2 regions of the Streptomyces flavusporus genome follow, and region 2 is predicted to be linked to the other one. Evidence: riboswitches for the same ligand, from Rfam matches in the RefSeq annotation. Region 2 holds a riboswitch; the other holds the start of a gene.

Region 1 (7,324 bases), 5.1 Mb from region 2:
CGCAACGGCGTCGTCGGGCAGTGGCTCGACTCCTGGTTCGGGATCACCCTGCCGTTCACCACCGCGGGCGTGGTCCTCGCGGAGACGTTCGTGGCGATGCCGTTCCTCGTCATCAGCGTGGAGGGCACCCTGCGGGCGGCCGACCCCCGCTACGAGGAGGCGGCCACGACCCTGGGCGCTTCCCGTTTCACCGCCTTCCGCCGCGTCACCCTGCCGCTGATCGCCCCGGGCATCGCCGCCGGCGCGGTGCTGGCCTGGGCCCGGGCACTCGGCGAGTTCGGGGCGACGATCACCTTCGCGGGCAACTTCCCGGGCCGTACGCAGACCATGCCGCTCGCGGTGTACCTGGCCCTGCAGAACGACCCGGCCGCGGCGATCGCCCTCAGCCTGGTCCTGCTCGCCGTGTCCATCGCCGTCCTCGCAGGCCTGCGCGACCGCTGGATGACCGCCTCATGACCCACCTCGACGACTCCACCGCCCCCACCTCGGGTGACGTGCACGGCGAGGGGCTCGACGCCCATCTCGTCGTCGACCGCGGCCCCTTCCGCCTCGACATCACGCTCACCGCAGCGCCCGGCGACGTCGTCGCCCTGCTCGGCCCCAACGGCGCCGGAAAGACGACCGCCCTGCGCGCCCTGGCCGGGCTCGCCCCGCTCACGGCCGGCCATCTCCGGCTGGACGGCACCGAGTTGGACCGTACGCCGCCCGAATCCCGGCCGGTCGGCGTCGTCTTCCAGGACTATCTGCTCTTCCCCCATCTGACGGCCCTGGACAATGTGGCCTTCGGACCGCGCTGCCACGGCGCGACGAAGGCGGAGGCCCGCAATCAGGCCGCCGCGTGGCTGGACCGCATGGGCCTCGCCGACCACGCCGGCGCCAAACCCCGCCGTCTGTCCGGCGGCCAGGCCCAGCGCGTCGCCCTCGCCCGCGCGCTGGCCACGCACCCCCGGCTGCTGCTCCTCGACGAGCCCCTCGCCGCCCTGGACTCCCGCACCCGCCTGGAGGTGCGTGCCCAACTACGGCTCCATCTCGCCGACTTCGAGGCCGTGGCGGTACTGGTCACACACGATCCGCTGGACGCCATGGTCCTGGCCGACCGGCTCGTGGTCGTCGAGCACGGCCGGATCGTCCAGGAGGGCACACCCGCCGACATCGCCCGCAGCCCCCGCACGGACTACGTGGCCCAACTCGTCGGCCTGAACCTCTACAAGGGCACGGCAGCGGGCCACACCGTCCACCTGGATGCCGGCCCCGCCATCACCACCACCGAGGACCTCACGGGCCCGGTCTTCGTGGCCTTCCCGCCCGGCGCCGTCACCCTCTTCCGGGACCGCCCCACCGGCGCCAGCGCCCGCAACCTCTGGCGCTGCGAGGTCACCGGCCTGGAGACCCACGGCGACCAGATCCGTGCCGCCCTCACCGGCGAGCTCCCCCTCACCGCCGACCTCACCACGGTCGCGGCCGCCGAGCTCGACCTGCACCCGGGCGCCTCGGTCTGGGCCACGGTCAAGGCCACCCAGACGCACGCCTACCCGGCCTGAAACGAGGTGCGGGCCCCGCATCGAACGGCGAGGCCCGCACCTGCGTACTCGGTCGTACTCAGTCCTCGTACGCGTCCAGCGGCGGGCAGGAACAGACCAGGTTCCGGTCGCCGAAGGCCTGGTCGATTCGGCGCACCGGCGGCCAGTACTTGTCCGCGGCCGAGACACCGTCCGGGAAGACGGCCTCCGTACGGCTGTAGGCGTGCTCCCACTCACCGCCGAGCGCCGCGGCCGTGTGCGGGGCGTTCCGCAGCGGGTTGTCGTCGGCCGGCCACTCACCCGAGCCGACCTTCTCGATCTCCGCCCGAATCGCGATCATCGCCTCGCAGAACCGGTCGAGTTCGGTCAGGTCCTCGGACTCGGTCGGCTCGATCATCAGCGTCCCGGCCACCGGGAAGGACATCGTCGGCGCGTGGAAACCGTAGTCGATCAGCCGCTTGGCGACGTCGTCGACGCTCACGCCGGTCGCCTTGGTCAGCGGTCGCAGATCGATGATGCACTCGTGCGCGACCAGCCCGCCGGGGCCGGTGTAGAGCACCGGGTAGTGCGGTTCGAGCCGCTTGGCGATGTAGTTGGCGCTCAGGACCGCCACCTGCGTGGCTCGCTTGAGCCCCTCACCGCCCATGAGCCGGACGTACGCCCACGAGATCGGCAGGATGCCCGCAGACCCCCACGGCGCGGCCGAGATCGGGCCCACACCGGTCTCCGGACCGGCCTCCGGCTGGAGCGGGTGGTTCGGCAGATACGGCGCCAGGTGCGACCGTACGGCCACCGGGCCGACGCCCGGACCGCCTCCGCCGTGCGGGATGCAGAACGTCTTGTGCAGGTTGAGGTGCGAGACGTCACCGCCGAAGTGCCCCGGCTTGGCCAGCCCGACCAGGGCGTTGAGGTTGGCGCCGTCGACGTACACCTGGCCGCCGGCCTCGTGCACCTGCGCGCAGATCTCGGAGACGTGCTCCTCGAACACCCCGTGCGTCGAGGGGTACGTGATCATCAGCACCGCCAGTTCGTCGCGGTACTGCTCGATCTTGGCCCGCAGATCCTCGACGTCGATCTCACCGTCCTCGGCGGTCTTCACGACGACGACCTTCATCCCGGCCATCACGGCGCTGGCGGCGTTCGTTCCGTGCGCGGAGGACGGGATGAGGCACACGGTCCGCTGCTCGTCGCCGTTCGCCCGGTGGTACCCGCGCACCGCGAGCAGACCGGCCAGCTCGCCCTGCGATCCGGCGTTGGGCTGCAGCGACACCTTGTCGTAGCCGGTGACCTCGGCGAGACGTTCCTCCAGCTCACGGATGAGGGTGAGGTAGCCCTGCGCCTGCTCGGCGGGTGCGAAGGGGTGCAGCTGCCCGAACTCGGGCCAGGTGACCGGCTCCATCTCGGTGGTCGCGTTGAGCTTCATGGTGCAGGAGCCCAGCGGGATCATGCCGCGGTCCAGCGCGTAGTCGCGGTCGGCGAGCCGGCGCAGGTAGCGCAGCATCGCGGTCTCGGAGCGGTGCTGCTGGAAGACGGGGTGGGTCAGGTAGTCGTCGGTGCGCAGCAGCGCGGCCGGCAGCGCGTCCTCGGTGCCGGCGTCCAGGGCGTCGACGTCGCCGTCGACCCCGAACGCGGCCCATACGGCGCTCAGTTGGGCCCGCTTGGTGGTCTCGTCGCAGGCGATCGAGACGTGGTCGGCGTCCACGAGGTGCAGGTTCACGCCGCGGTCTCGCGCGGCCGCGACGACATCGGCCGCCCGGCCCGGCACCCTTGCGGTGAGCGTGTCGAAGTAGGCGCCGTGGACGGTCTCGACGCCGCCGTCGCGCAGCCCCGCGGCGAGGATGGCGGCGTATCGGTGTGTGCGCCTCGCGATGCCCTTCAGGCCCTCGGGCCCGTGGTAGACGGCGTACATCCCGGCCATGACGGCGAGCAGCACCTGGGCGGTACAGATGTTGCTGGTCGCCTTCTCCCGGCGGATGTGCTGCTCACGCGTCTGCAGTGCGAGCCGGTAGGCCTTGTTCCCGTCGGCGTCGACCGAGACGCCCACGAGGCGGCCGGGCAGGCTGCGGGCGAACTTCTCCTGCACGGCCATGTATCCGGCGTGCGGCCCGCCGAAGCCCATCGGCACGCCGAACCGCTGGGTCGTACCGACGGCGATGTCCGCGCCGAGCTCGCCCGGCGACTTCAGCAGCGTCAGCGCCAGCAGGTCAGCTGCGACGGTGACCAGTGCGCCCAGCTCGTGCGCCTGGTCGATGACCGGCTTGATGTCGCGTACGGCCCCGGAAGCGCCCGGGTACTGGATGAGCACGCCGTTGATCTCACGCTCGGCGATCTCGGCCGGGATGCCGTCACTGAGATCGGCGACGACGACCTCGGCGCCGGTCGGCTCGGCGCGGGTCTCGATCACGGCGATGGTCTGCGGGAACGCGTCCGCGTCGACCAGGAAGAGGCCCTTCTTGTTCTTGCCCATGCGCCGGGACAGGGCCATGGCCTCCGCCGCAGCCGTGCCCTCGTCGAGCAGCGAGGCGCCCGAGGTCGGCAGCCCCGTGAGGTCGGCGACCACGGTCTGGAAGTTCAGCAGCGCTTCGAGCCGCCCCTGCGAGATCTCCGGCTGGTACGGCGTGTAGGCGGTGTACCAGGCCGGGTTCTCCATCACGTTGCGCAGGATGACGGGTGGGGTGAACGTCCCGTAGTAGCCGAGCCCGATCATGGAGTCGAGGACCTGGTTGCGGTCGGCGAGCGAGCGCAGCTCGGCCAGCACCTCGGCCTCGGTGCGCGCGCCCGGCAGGTCCAGGGCGTCGGCGTTCTTGATCACATCCGGTACCGCGGCGGCGGTGAGCTCGTCGAGCGAGCCGTAGCCGACCTGCGCGAGCATCTTGGCCCGCGCCTCCTGGTCGGGCCCGATGTGGCGCTGCTCGAAGGGCGTGCCCTGTTCGAGCTCGGAAAGCGGAATGCGATGGGCGGTCATTGCGGAGGCCTCCTGGTCTGACGCGACCTTCGAGGGGCACCACGGCGCGGGTACCCCGGCGGCCTCCCCCTCTGTCATCTCAACCTGAGAGCTTCACCGGACCGCCCGAGGACGTCCGGCTTGCACCGTCGGTGAGAGCGGAAGCCGTCGACACCCGCTCTGCTTTCCAGAGTGACCTCGTCCGTGCGGTACGTGGGCCTGAGAGATTCCGGGGAGGATTTGCTCCTTCGGCGCCTCCGATGGTGTCCGGAGGACTCTCCCGCACGGGGTCAGCAGCCGTTTGCCAGACTACCAGCGAGGTCAACGCCCGGCGTTCGAGTGGCCGCGTGCCCCAATGTGCTCTTTCGTAGTGCTTACGGATGAGTTGCGAGCAAGTGGAGGGCCCGTGCAGACCGACATCGATCCGCGCAACCTGATCGGCCGCAAGGCCTTCGACCGCAACGGCAACAAGATCGGCACGATCGACGAGATCTACCTCGACGACGCAACCGGCGTCCCGGAGTGGGCCGCGATACGCACCGGCCTGTTCAGCAGGGACGCCTTCGTGCCGCTCGAGCCCAGCGAGCTGATCGAGGGCAGTCTGCACGTCCCCTTCGACCGCGCCCTGATCAAGGACGCCCCCGACTTCGGCGTGGGCCGTCACCTCTCCCCGGAACAGGAGCTCCAGCTCTACCACCACTACGGCCTCGACGTGGCCCCTCCGCCCCGGCTCCCGGACCACGACTTCGGCAAACTGGCCGGCACGGACGACTCCTGACCGCAGGGCTCAACCCCCAACCGACGAACCACCCTCCGGGCCCGAAGCCACCCGCTCCCCGGGTCTTCGCGCCACCAATGGCGGCGGATCCGCCGACTCCAGCGCGGAATCGTCGATCCGGAACGTCCGCACCCGCCCGGGCTCCGAGTCGGGCGTCTCGAACCGCACGGTCACCCTCCCCAGTCCGCTCCCCTGCACCCACCCGTGCCCGTACTCGGCGTGCCGTACGTCGTGCCCCGCGGGCCATCGCCGCTCGACCGGCACAGCCGCACCCTGCACGGGCTCGTCCACCACGTCCTCCGCCGACCCCTCCGCCCGCTCCCCCGCGGCCTGCGCGAACAGATCCTCCTGCGTGTAGTCGGCGAGCCCGCTGACCCCCACTCCGAGCAGCCGCACGCCGCCCGTGGTGTCCACGGAGTCCAGCAGCCGGGCCGCGGCCTCGCGCACCACCGCCGGATCGTCCGTGGGCCCGCGCAGCGTCTCGGACCGGGTCAGCGTGGAGAAGTCGTATCGCCGAACCTTCAGCACGATCGTCCGCCCCGACAGCCCTGCGCCGCGCAGCCGCCGCACACACCGGTCCGCGAGCCGCTGCACCTCCAGCCCCACCCGGAGCCGGTCATGGATGTCCATGTCATAGGTGTCCTCGACCGACACCGACTTCGTCTCCCGCTCGGCGACCACCGGCCGGTCGTCGCGGGCCAGCGCCATGGCGTACAGCGCGTGCCCGTGCGCCTTTCCCAGAAGTCGTACGAGCTCGTCCTCGCCCGCCTCGGCGATCTCGTCGATCGTGGTGATGCCGGCCCGCCGCAGGTGGTCGCCCGTCGCGGGCCCCACCCCGGGAAGCGTCCGCACCGACATCGGCCCGAGCAGCGCCCGCTCGGTCCCCGGCTCGATCAGCACCAGCCCGTCGGGCTTGGCCTGCTCGGAGGCGATCTTCGCGAGCATCTTGGATGCGGCGAGACCGACGGACCCCGTGAGCCCGGTCACGGCCCGTATGTCGGCCCGCAGCTTCATCCCCGCCAACCGCGCCGACTCCTCGTCCCAGGCCCCTCCCCCGGCCTCCAGGTCCACGAACGCCTCGTCCAGGCTCAGCGGCTCCACCAGCGGCGACAGGGCCCGCAGCAGCTCCATCACCTGCTCGCTGATCGTCCGGTACAGCCCGAAGCGCGGCACGAGATACGCGGCGTTCGGCGCGAGCCGACGCGCCTGGGCCATGGGCATCGCCGAATGCACCCCGAACACCCGGGCCTCGTACGAGCAGGTCGCCACCACCCCGCGGGGCCCGAGTCCGCCCACGATCACGGCCTTCCCGCGCAGGCTCGGCTTGGACGCCTGCTCCACCGAAGCGAAGAAGGCATCCATGTCGAGATGCAGGATCGTGGGCGCGGTTCTCACATCTCCGATGCTGCACCACGCCACTGACAATGCGGCGGCACGGCCACGACAGCGCGGCCTGCACACCTACCGACGCGGCGCCCGGCAGGCCACCAGAGGCGCCGGGCGGCCGCGTCGCTCAGACCGCCCGATTGCGCCGTCGTGCCAGCTCATCCGCCGGGTTGTGCCCGACGAGCGTCTCGCCGGTGTCGATGCGCTCCCCGTGCAGCTGTGACAACGCGCTCTCGACGTCCCGCCACACCACCCCGACCGCGATACCGAAGATCCCCTGGCCGCCCTGGAGGAGCGCATGGACCTCGTCGGGCGAGGTGCACTCGTACACGGTCGCGCCGTCGCTCATCAGCGTCATGCGTTCCAGGTCGCGGAAACCGCGTTCCCTGAGGTGCTGCACGGCCGTGCGGATGTTCTGCAGCGACACCCCGGTGTCGAGGAACCGCTTGACGATCTTCAGGACGACGACGTCCCGAAAGCTGTACAGGCGCTGCGTCCCGGACCCGTAGGCGGGCCGCACGCTGGGCTCGACGAGCCCGGTGCGGGCCCAGTAGTCCAGTTGCCGGTAGGTGATGCCGGCGGCCGCACAGGCCGTCGGGCCGCGGTAACCGATCTGCTCGGACGTCATGGACGCCGCCCCTCCGCTGGTGGGAATGGGCGTCGGTCGCTGCGGAGTGTGATCGGCCGCCCTGCCGG
Region 2 (7,324 bases):
GGCGCACCGGCGAGGCGGAGACCAGGGCCAGCATCTCCTCGAAGTCCGAGTTGGCCTTCGGCAGCTTGAAGATGATGGTCTTGTCGTCGGGCGTCTCGATGGCCTTCAGACCGAGCTTGTCCTTGGACTTGTCCTTGTACGGGCCCTGGTACTTGCCCTTGGGGTCGAGGACGTCCTTCAGGTACACCGGACCGCCGGCCAGCACGTCCTGCGCCCAGACGCGCTCGATGCCGTACTTGACGTCCTTGGAGGTGATCGGCTTGCCGTCCTCCCACGTCACGTCGTCACGCAGGGTGTACTTGTAGGTCTTGCCGTCGTCGGAGACCTCGGCGAGCCCGGTGGCGAGGTCGGGCGCCAGCTCGGCGCCGGCCTTGCCCGGCTCGGCCTTGTTCGTGACGAGCTGGCGGGCGTAGTAGCGGGAGAAGTTCCACATGAAGCCGTAGTAGCCGCGCGTGGTGTCCCACGAGTCGGCGTCCTGGGCACCCGCGAACTTCAGCGTGCCGCCCTTCTTGGCCAGGTTGGCCTGGGCGACCTTGTTGTTGGCGGCGTCGAAACCGGCCGCGCCGTCCTTCGAGCCACCGTCGCTGCCGCCGTTGCCGCCGCCGCACGCCGCCGTGGTCAGCAGCGCGGCGACCACGGCGGCAGCGGCCATGGCCTGCTTGCGCCGCCCTGAGGTGCGTTGGGTAGTCACGATCTCGGATCCTCCGGATTAGATGAGAGACCCCGTGCTTTGGGCCACGGGTCGCTTGGGGTACGGCAGTTCAGCGGGAGCCCTTCGGGTCCAGCGCGTCACGCACGCCGTCGCCGAAGAGGTTGAAGGCAAGAACGGTGAGGAAGATCGCCACGCCGGGGACCACCATGTACATGGGGTCCGATTCGTAGTAGTCGATCGCGTTCGAGAGCATCTGCCCCCACGAGGCCGTGGGCGGCTTGACGCCCACGCCCAGGAAGCTGAGTGCCGCCTCGGTGAGGATGTTGGTGGGGATCATCATCGTCGTGTAGACGATGATCGGTGCGACCAGGTTGGGCAGCAGCTCCTTGAAGAGGATGTACAGCTGCCCGGCGCCCAGCGATCGGGCCGCCTCGACGTACTCGCGCTCACGCAGCGAGAGCGTCTGGCCGCGCACCACGCGTCCGATGTAGGGCCAGCCGAAGAAGCCGATGACCAGGATCATCACGAACAGACGCACGCCCGTGCCGGTCAGTCCCAGCATCTCGTTCGGCATGACGGAGACCAGCGCGATGATGAACAGCAGCTGCGGGAAGGCCAGCAGTCCGTCCATCACCCGGCTGATGGCGGAGTCGACCCAGCCGCCGAAGAAGCCGGCGAGGATGCCCAGCACGGTGCCGAGAACGACGGCGACGACGGCGGACAGGAAGCCGACGAGCAGCGAGATCTGGGCGCCGTAGACGATCCGGGCGAAGATGTCGCGGCCGCTGACCGGTTCGACGCCGAGCAGGTGCTCGCCGCTGATGCCGCCGAAGGAGCCGATGGGGGTGCCGAAGAGCGGGTCGATCAGGTCCTCGTGGTGGGCCTCGGGGTCCTGCCCGACCAGTCCGGTGATGACCGGTGCCAGCACGGCGACCAGGATGAGGAGAAGCACCACGATGCCGCCCGTGAGGGCCAGTTTGTCGCGTTTGAGGCGCTCCCAGGCGATCCGCCCCAAGGAACGGCCCTGTACGGCCTTCGCGTCGCCGCTGACCAGCGCCGCTTCCTCGGCCGCACTCGGGGCCGCTTCCGCGGTCGGCTCGTGCAATGGTGCCGTCATCTGGCAGGGACCCCTCTCAACCGGCGGTAGCCGGCCCGCACTTGCCGCTGTAGCGGCGTGATCAATCCGTCGCACACAGGGGCGCCCTCCGGACGAAGACGCGGAAGAACACCCCCGGAGGGGGAGTCTTCAACGCTTTGGCGATCTGTCGCCAGACTTGACGGTGAATGGATGCACAACCGTGATGCTGTTCTGGGTTTTCCGTTATCCGGACAGCGGTTAACGGGGGGCGGACGGGGACCAAGTTGTGCAATTGGGACAAGGGGCGCCTTTCTACCCTTGTCTACGCGCGAAGAAGAAGCCCTGGTACGGACCGCGGGAGCGCCAGGGGCTGGTTCCGGTCAGTACCGTCCCTGGGCCGGCGGAAAGCCGTACCCGGCCGCCGGCGCCTGGACCGGGGCGGCTGTGTGTGCCTCACGGTCGTAGAAGGGGCGGGCATTGGCGCGCAGCCACATCGCGACCGGGTCGTACTCGTCGGACATCGCGACGGTCGACACCGGCAGCCCGTCCGGGACCGCGCCGATGGACTGCTGCATCATCGCGCGCACCGAGTCGACAGCGGGCGGCGAGGTGTCGTACACATCCAGCCCGATGGCGAGATACGGCGCCCCGAGCGAGGGCTGCACCCAGGCGCGGCGCAACGAGCGGACGGCTGGGGTGCGGTGGGCGTTCTGCGACAAAAGGGCATAGAACTGCGGAATCTGGATGCCGGGTTCGGACAGTCGCAGCGGGCCCGCCGGCTGTCGGTCCAGGCCGGTGGCGATCCGGCGCAGGTCGAGCCAGGGGATGCCGACGCCGCCGCCGGGGGCGTGCGGGTTCAGCCAGAGGCCGTAGTGGTCGGGGTAGAGGGTGCGGGCGACGTCGACTCCGTCGACGACCTCATAGGAGCGGTTCCAGCCGCTGGCCGACAGCTCCTGGGCCGAGGTGACGCACGGGGCGTAGCCGTAGCCCTCGACCTCCATGTTTCCGTACTGGGCGTCCGGGGAGCCGGCCTGGCCGTGCCAGAGCAGCATCCAGATCTGGCCGGAGGACGGGGTCGCGAGGGCGCGCAGCAGTGCCTCGTAGGCGTCGTAACGCCCCGGCGTCACCTGGCGCAGCATGTGCTCGACCTGGCCGGCCGCGGCCGTACCGCTCGCGCTCACCTTTTACCGCCCCTTCGTGCAACGCCCTCGTTCGAGCACCTAGCTTAAGCCCGCCCGCCCAACAGCTCGGGGCTCCGTGTCGTCTTGCGGATGCGGGTTGTTCTGGGCTGGTCGGGCCCACGCGGCGGAGCCGCATGTCGACACGGCCCCGCGCCCCTGGGCCGGCTGCCCCTCGGGGAAGTTTTAGAGGCCCCGTTGGTAGAAGGGGCGCACCCGCTCGCGCAGCCAGGTGACCACCGGATCCTGCGCCACGTCCATGAGGACCAGGTTGACCGGCCACTTCATCGGGACCTTGCCCAACGCCCGGCCCAGCGCGTCCAAGGGAGCTGCCCGTAGATCGCCCTCCCGCTGGGAGAGTTCGACTCCTACGAACATCACCGGGTCCGCCGTTTCGATCGCCGCCAGGCAGCGACGGGCCGTCAGGACCACGCCGATGCCCTCGAACTCCGCAGACGCCGCCGCGAGGAAGTCGACCGGGTCGTCCTGCCAGTCGGGCTCGAAGAGGCGGACGCGGCCGCCGCTCGTGAGCCCGTCGAGCGGGGTGCGCCCGGCCCGGCACAGTTCGGCCACGGCGGGCGGCGGCAACGGGATGCCGACCACGCCGCCCGGGTTGACGACGATGCCCGCCTGCGGGGGCAGGCCGCGGGCGAACTCCACGGCCGGGGCCACGGTGTACGACATGTGGGAGCCGACGACCTGCCGGAACTGCTCCTCGGAGCTGAAGACCGGCACGTAGGCCTGGCCCTCGATGTCCAGCGTGGGCAGGTCGAGCGGGCCGCTGTGCGGGCCGCCGCCGTTCGGCAGCGGTACCCACACGAAGCTGCGGCCCAGCACCTCGACGATCCGGCCGCCGACCGAGGGCACGCCGAGGGAGGCCGACAGCACCTCCTCCAACTCGTTGCCGGGCCATCCGCCGTGCGGATGGGGGTGCGCCTGCGCCGGGAAACCCCCGGAAAGGTCCGGGGGGAAGTCCGCCGGGAAGTCGTCCATCTGCCTACCGCCTGCTCCGTACCTCTGCTGCGGCTGAAAGGCTAACGCCCCGCACCGAGCAGGTCCCCTCAGCCCACGAAGCCGATGCGGCGCAGGGTGTCCGCCGCCTCCCGGTCGAGGAGGACCGCGCCGCCGCAGCCGTGCGGCAGGTCACCGCGTTCCGTGCGGCGCACCAGGCGGTCGGCGGCCCGGCGGTGGCGCAGGAACGCGTACCGCGAGACCCCTCGGCCGCGCTCGCGCTGGCCGGCCAGGGCCTGCTCGGGGGTGACGTCGAGCAGCAGCATGTGCAGTGTGCCGCCGCGGCGGCGGGCCTCGCGGGCCAGCCAGGCGCGCACCCAGGCCTGCGTACCGCAGTCGTGCACGACGACTCCCTCGCCGGTGCGCAGGGTGCGGCGCAGTCCGGCGTAGTGGGCGAGGCGGACGAGGGGCCGGTAGACCGCGTACGGCAGCCGGGCGGGCATGCGGCCGTCCCAGCGGTCGCGGGTGTCCTGGGAGTCGACGCGCAGTCCGCGCACCGCCCTGCGCATCAGGGTCGACTTGCCGCTGCCGGGCAGGCCCGTGACCACGACGAGGTCGCGGGGCCCGAAGAGCAGCGCATGCGGGCTGCGGCCCTCCCGCTCGCGCAGGTCGCGGACGACGGGTGACGGCAGCGAAGCGCACGCCTCCCTGGCCGGGGTGGTCGGCTGCTTGGGCAGCGCGAGGCCCGAGGTGGTGGCGTACGCCGTGGTCCTGTTCACCGTGATCGTCCTCCCTGGGGCGGTTCACGAGTCCCATCCCCGTCGAGTGTAAAGAGAAGGTAATGCTCGATGTCTCCTGTTTCCGTCCCCTTCCTGCAACAGCGCTGCTACAGCATGCCCCGCCCGGCTGTGCGGAATCTGCGCGGCCGCTGTTCGCGGGCCCGGTAAAGGCCCGGCAAGGTGACCCTGCCGCACCCGGCCGATGCATGCAATGATGGCCGCGCCAACTGCATACCGGCCGCTTGAATCCGCGCGGGAGAGTCCCCGGCAGCACTGCCGTCGGGGCGCCGAAGGAGCAAGTCCCTCCCTTGAATCTCTCAGGCCCCGTTACCGCGCGGGCGAGGCACATCTGAAAAGCGGGCCCTGCGTGCAGCGGCCCCACCCAAGGTGCAAGCCAGGACCAACAAACGGTCATGGCGAACCTCTCAGGTTCCGATGACAGATGGGGAGGAACGACCTTCCCGTCATGCCCTTGGAGACCGACCGATGAGCAGTACCGCACTCCGCCGCACCGCGCTCGATGCCCTGCATCGCTCGCTCGGCGCGACGATGACCGACTTCGCCGGCTGGGACATGCCCCTGCGCTACGGCTCCGAGCGCGACGAACACCTCGCCGTGCGTAACCGGGCCGGGCTCTTCGACCTCTCCCACATGGGCGAGATCACCGTGACCGGACCGCAGGCCGCCGCCCTGCTGGACTACGCGCTGGTCGGGAACATCGGCGGCGTCAAGGTCGGCCGCGCCCGCTACACCATGATCTGCCGGGCGGACGGCGGCATCCTCGACGACCTGATCGTCTACCGGCTCGCCGAGACCGAGTACATGATCGTGGCGAACGCCTCGAACGCCCAGGTGGTGCTCGACGCGCTGACCGAGCGGGCCGACGGGTTCGACGCCGACGTCCGCGACGACCGGGACGCGTACGCCCTGATCGCCGTCCAGGGCCCGGAGGCCCCCGGCATCCTGAAGTCGCTCACCGACGCCGACCTCGACGGGCTGAAGTACTACGCCGGCCTGCCCGGCACCGTCGCCGGCGTCCCCGCGCTGATCGCACGCACCGGCTACACCGGCGAGGACGGCTTCGAGCTGTTCGTGCAGCCGGAGCACGCCGTCGCGCTGTGGCAGGCGCTGACCGAGGCCGGCCAGTGCGTCGGCCTGGTCCCGTGCGGGCTGTCCTGCCGGGACACGTTGCGCCTGGAGGCGGGCATGCCGCTGTACGGGCACGAGCTGTCGACCTCGCTGACGCCCTTCGACGCCGGGCTCGGCCGGGTCGTGAAGTTCGACAAGGAGGGCGACTTCGTGGGGCGTGCGGCCCTCGCCGAGGCCGCCGAGCGTGCCGCTTCCGAGCCGCCGCGCGTCCTGGTCGGCCTGGTCGCCGAGGGCCGCCGGGTGCCGCGCGCCGGGTACGCCGTGGTCGCCGACGGCGCGGTGATCGGTGAGGTCACCTCCGGTGCCCCCTCCCCCACGCTGGGCAGGCCGATCGCGATGGCGTACGTCGACGCCGCGCACTCGGCGCCGGGCACACCCGGGGTCGGCGTGGACATCCGGGGCAGCCACGAGCCGTACGAGGTCGTGGCGCTGCCCTTCTACAAGCGCCAGAAGTAGCCACCGGCCCCACGTCAGCGTGACGCTCGGCACATATTGCCTGGTCATCCGCAGTTCCAGCAGTCCCCCATTCACCAGCACTCCCTCGCATACAGGAGAATTCAGGCCATGAGCAACCCCCAGCAGCTGCGCTACAGCAAGGAGCACGAGTGGCTGTCGGCCGTCGAGGACGGCGTCGCGACGGTCGGCATCACGGAGTTCGCGGCCAACGCGCTCGGCGATGTCGTCTACGCCCAGCTCCCCGAGGTGGGCTCCACGGTGGCCGCGGGCGAGACCTGCGGCGAGCTGGAGTCGACCAAGTCGGTCAGCGACCTGTACTCCCCGGTCTCCGGCGAGGTCACCGAGATCAACGAGGACGTGGTGAACGACCCGTCCCTGGTGAACTCCGCCCCCTTCGAGGGCGGCTGGCTGTTCAAGGTGCGCGTCGCCGAGGAGCCGGCCGACCTGCTCTCCGCCGACGAGTACGCCGCCCACACCGCCGGCTGAGGAGTCGTAGCCGTATGTCCGTACTGAACACCCCGCTGCACGAGCTCGACCCGGCGGTGGCCGCCGCCGTCGACGCCGAGCTGCACCGTCAGCAGTCCACCCTCGAGATGATCGCCTCCGAGAACTTCGCGCCGGTCGCGGTCATGGAGGCGCAGGGCTCGGTCCTGACCAACAAGTACGCCGAGGGCTACCCGGGCCGCCGCTACTACGGCGGCTGCGAGCACGTCGACGTGGTCGAGCAGATCGCGATCGACCGCATCAAGGAGCTGTTCGGCGCCGAGCACGCCAACGTGCAGCCGCACTCGGGCGCGCAGGCCAACGCGGCCGCGATGTTCGCGCTGCTCAAGCCCGGCGACACGATCATGGGTCTGAACCTCGCGCACGGCGGGCATCTGACCCACGGCATGAAGATCAACTTCTCCGGCAAGCTGTACAACGTGGTGCCCTACCACGTCGACGACTCCGGTGTGGTCGACATGGTCGAGGTCGAGCGCCTCGCCAAGGAGCACAAGCCGAAGCTGATCGTCGCCGGCTGGTCGGCCTACCCGCGCCGGCTGGACTTCGCCGCGTTCCGCCGGATCGCGGACGAGGTCGG

What was found. A riboswitch is a leader RNA that binds a small molecule or an ion and turns the genes downstream of it on or off. The one in region 2 is predicted to bind glycine.
Region 1: another riboswitch for glycine. It lies ahead of gcvP (aminomethyl-transferring glycine dehydrogenase); the one in region 2 lies ahead of gcvT (glycine cleavage system aminomethyltransferase GcvT).

The regions. Positions count from the first base shown of each region.
Region 1 is NZ_CP176503.1:8,199,852-8,207,175, reverse strand. Features, by position in the region: gene ACKTSN_RS38665 (ABC transporter permease) at 1-456, shown strand, start outside; gene ACKTSN_RS38660 (ABC transporter ATP-binding protein) at 453-1,541, shown strand; gene gcvP (aminomethyl-transferring glycine dehydrogenase) at 1,600-4,485, opposite strand; glycine riboswitch at 4,662-4,757, opposite strand; gene ACKTSN_RS38650 (PRC-barrel domain-containing protein) at 4,871-5,242, shown strand; gene ACKTSN_RS38645 (DNA polymerase IV) at 5,252-6,637, opposite strand; gene ACKTSN_RS38640 (MerR family transcriptional regulator) at 6,756-7,324, opposite strand, start outside.
Region 2 is NZ_CP176503.1:3,130,185-3,137,508, forward strand. Features, by position in the region: gene ACKTSN_RS14735 (ABC transporter substrate-binding protein) at 1-691, opposite strand, end outside; gene ACKTSN_RS14740 (ABC transporter permease) at 762-1,769, opposite strand; gene ACKTSN_RS14745 (enhanced serine sensitivity protein SseB C-terminal domain-containing protein) at 2,111-2,911, opposite strand; gene ACKTSN_RS14750 (enhanced serine sensitivity protein SseB) at 3,095-3,901, opposite strand; gene ACKTSN_RS14755 (AAA family ATPase) at 3,970-4,638, opposite strand; glycine riboswitch at 4,882-4,981, shown strand; glycine riboswitch at 4,982-5,090, shown strand; gene gcvT (glycine cleavage system aminomethyltransferase GcvT) at 5,125-6,243, shown strand; gene gcvH (glycine cleavage system protein GcvH) at 6,352-6,729, shown strand; gene glyA (serine hydroxymethyltransferase) at 6,744-7,324, shown strand, end outside.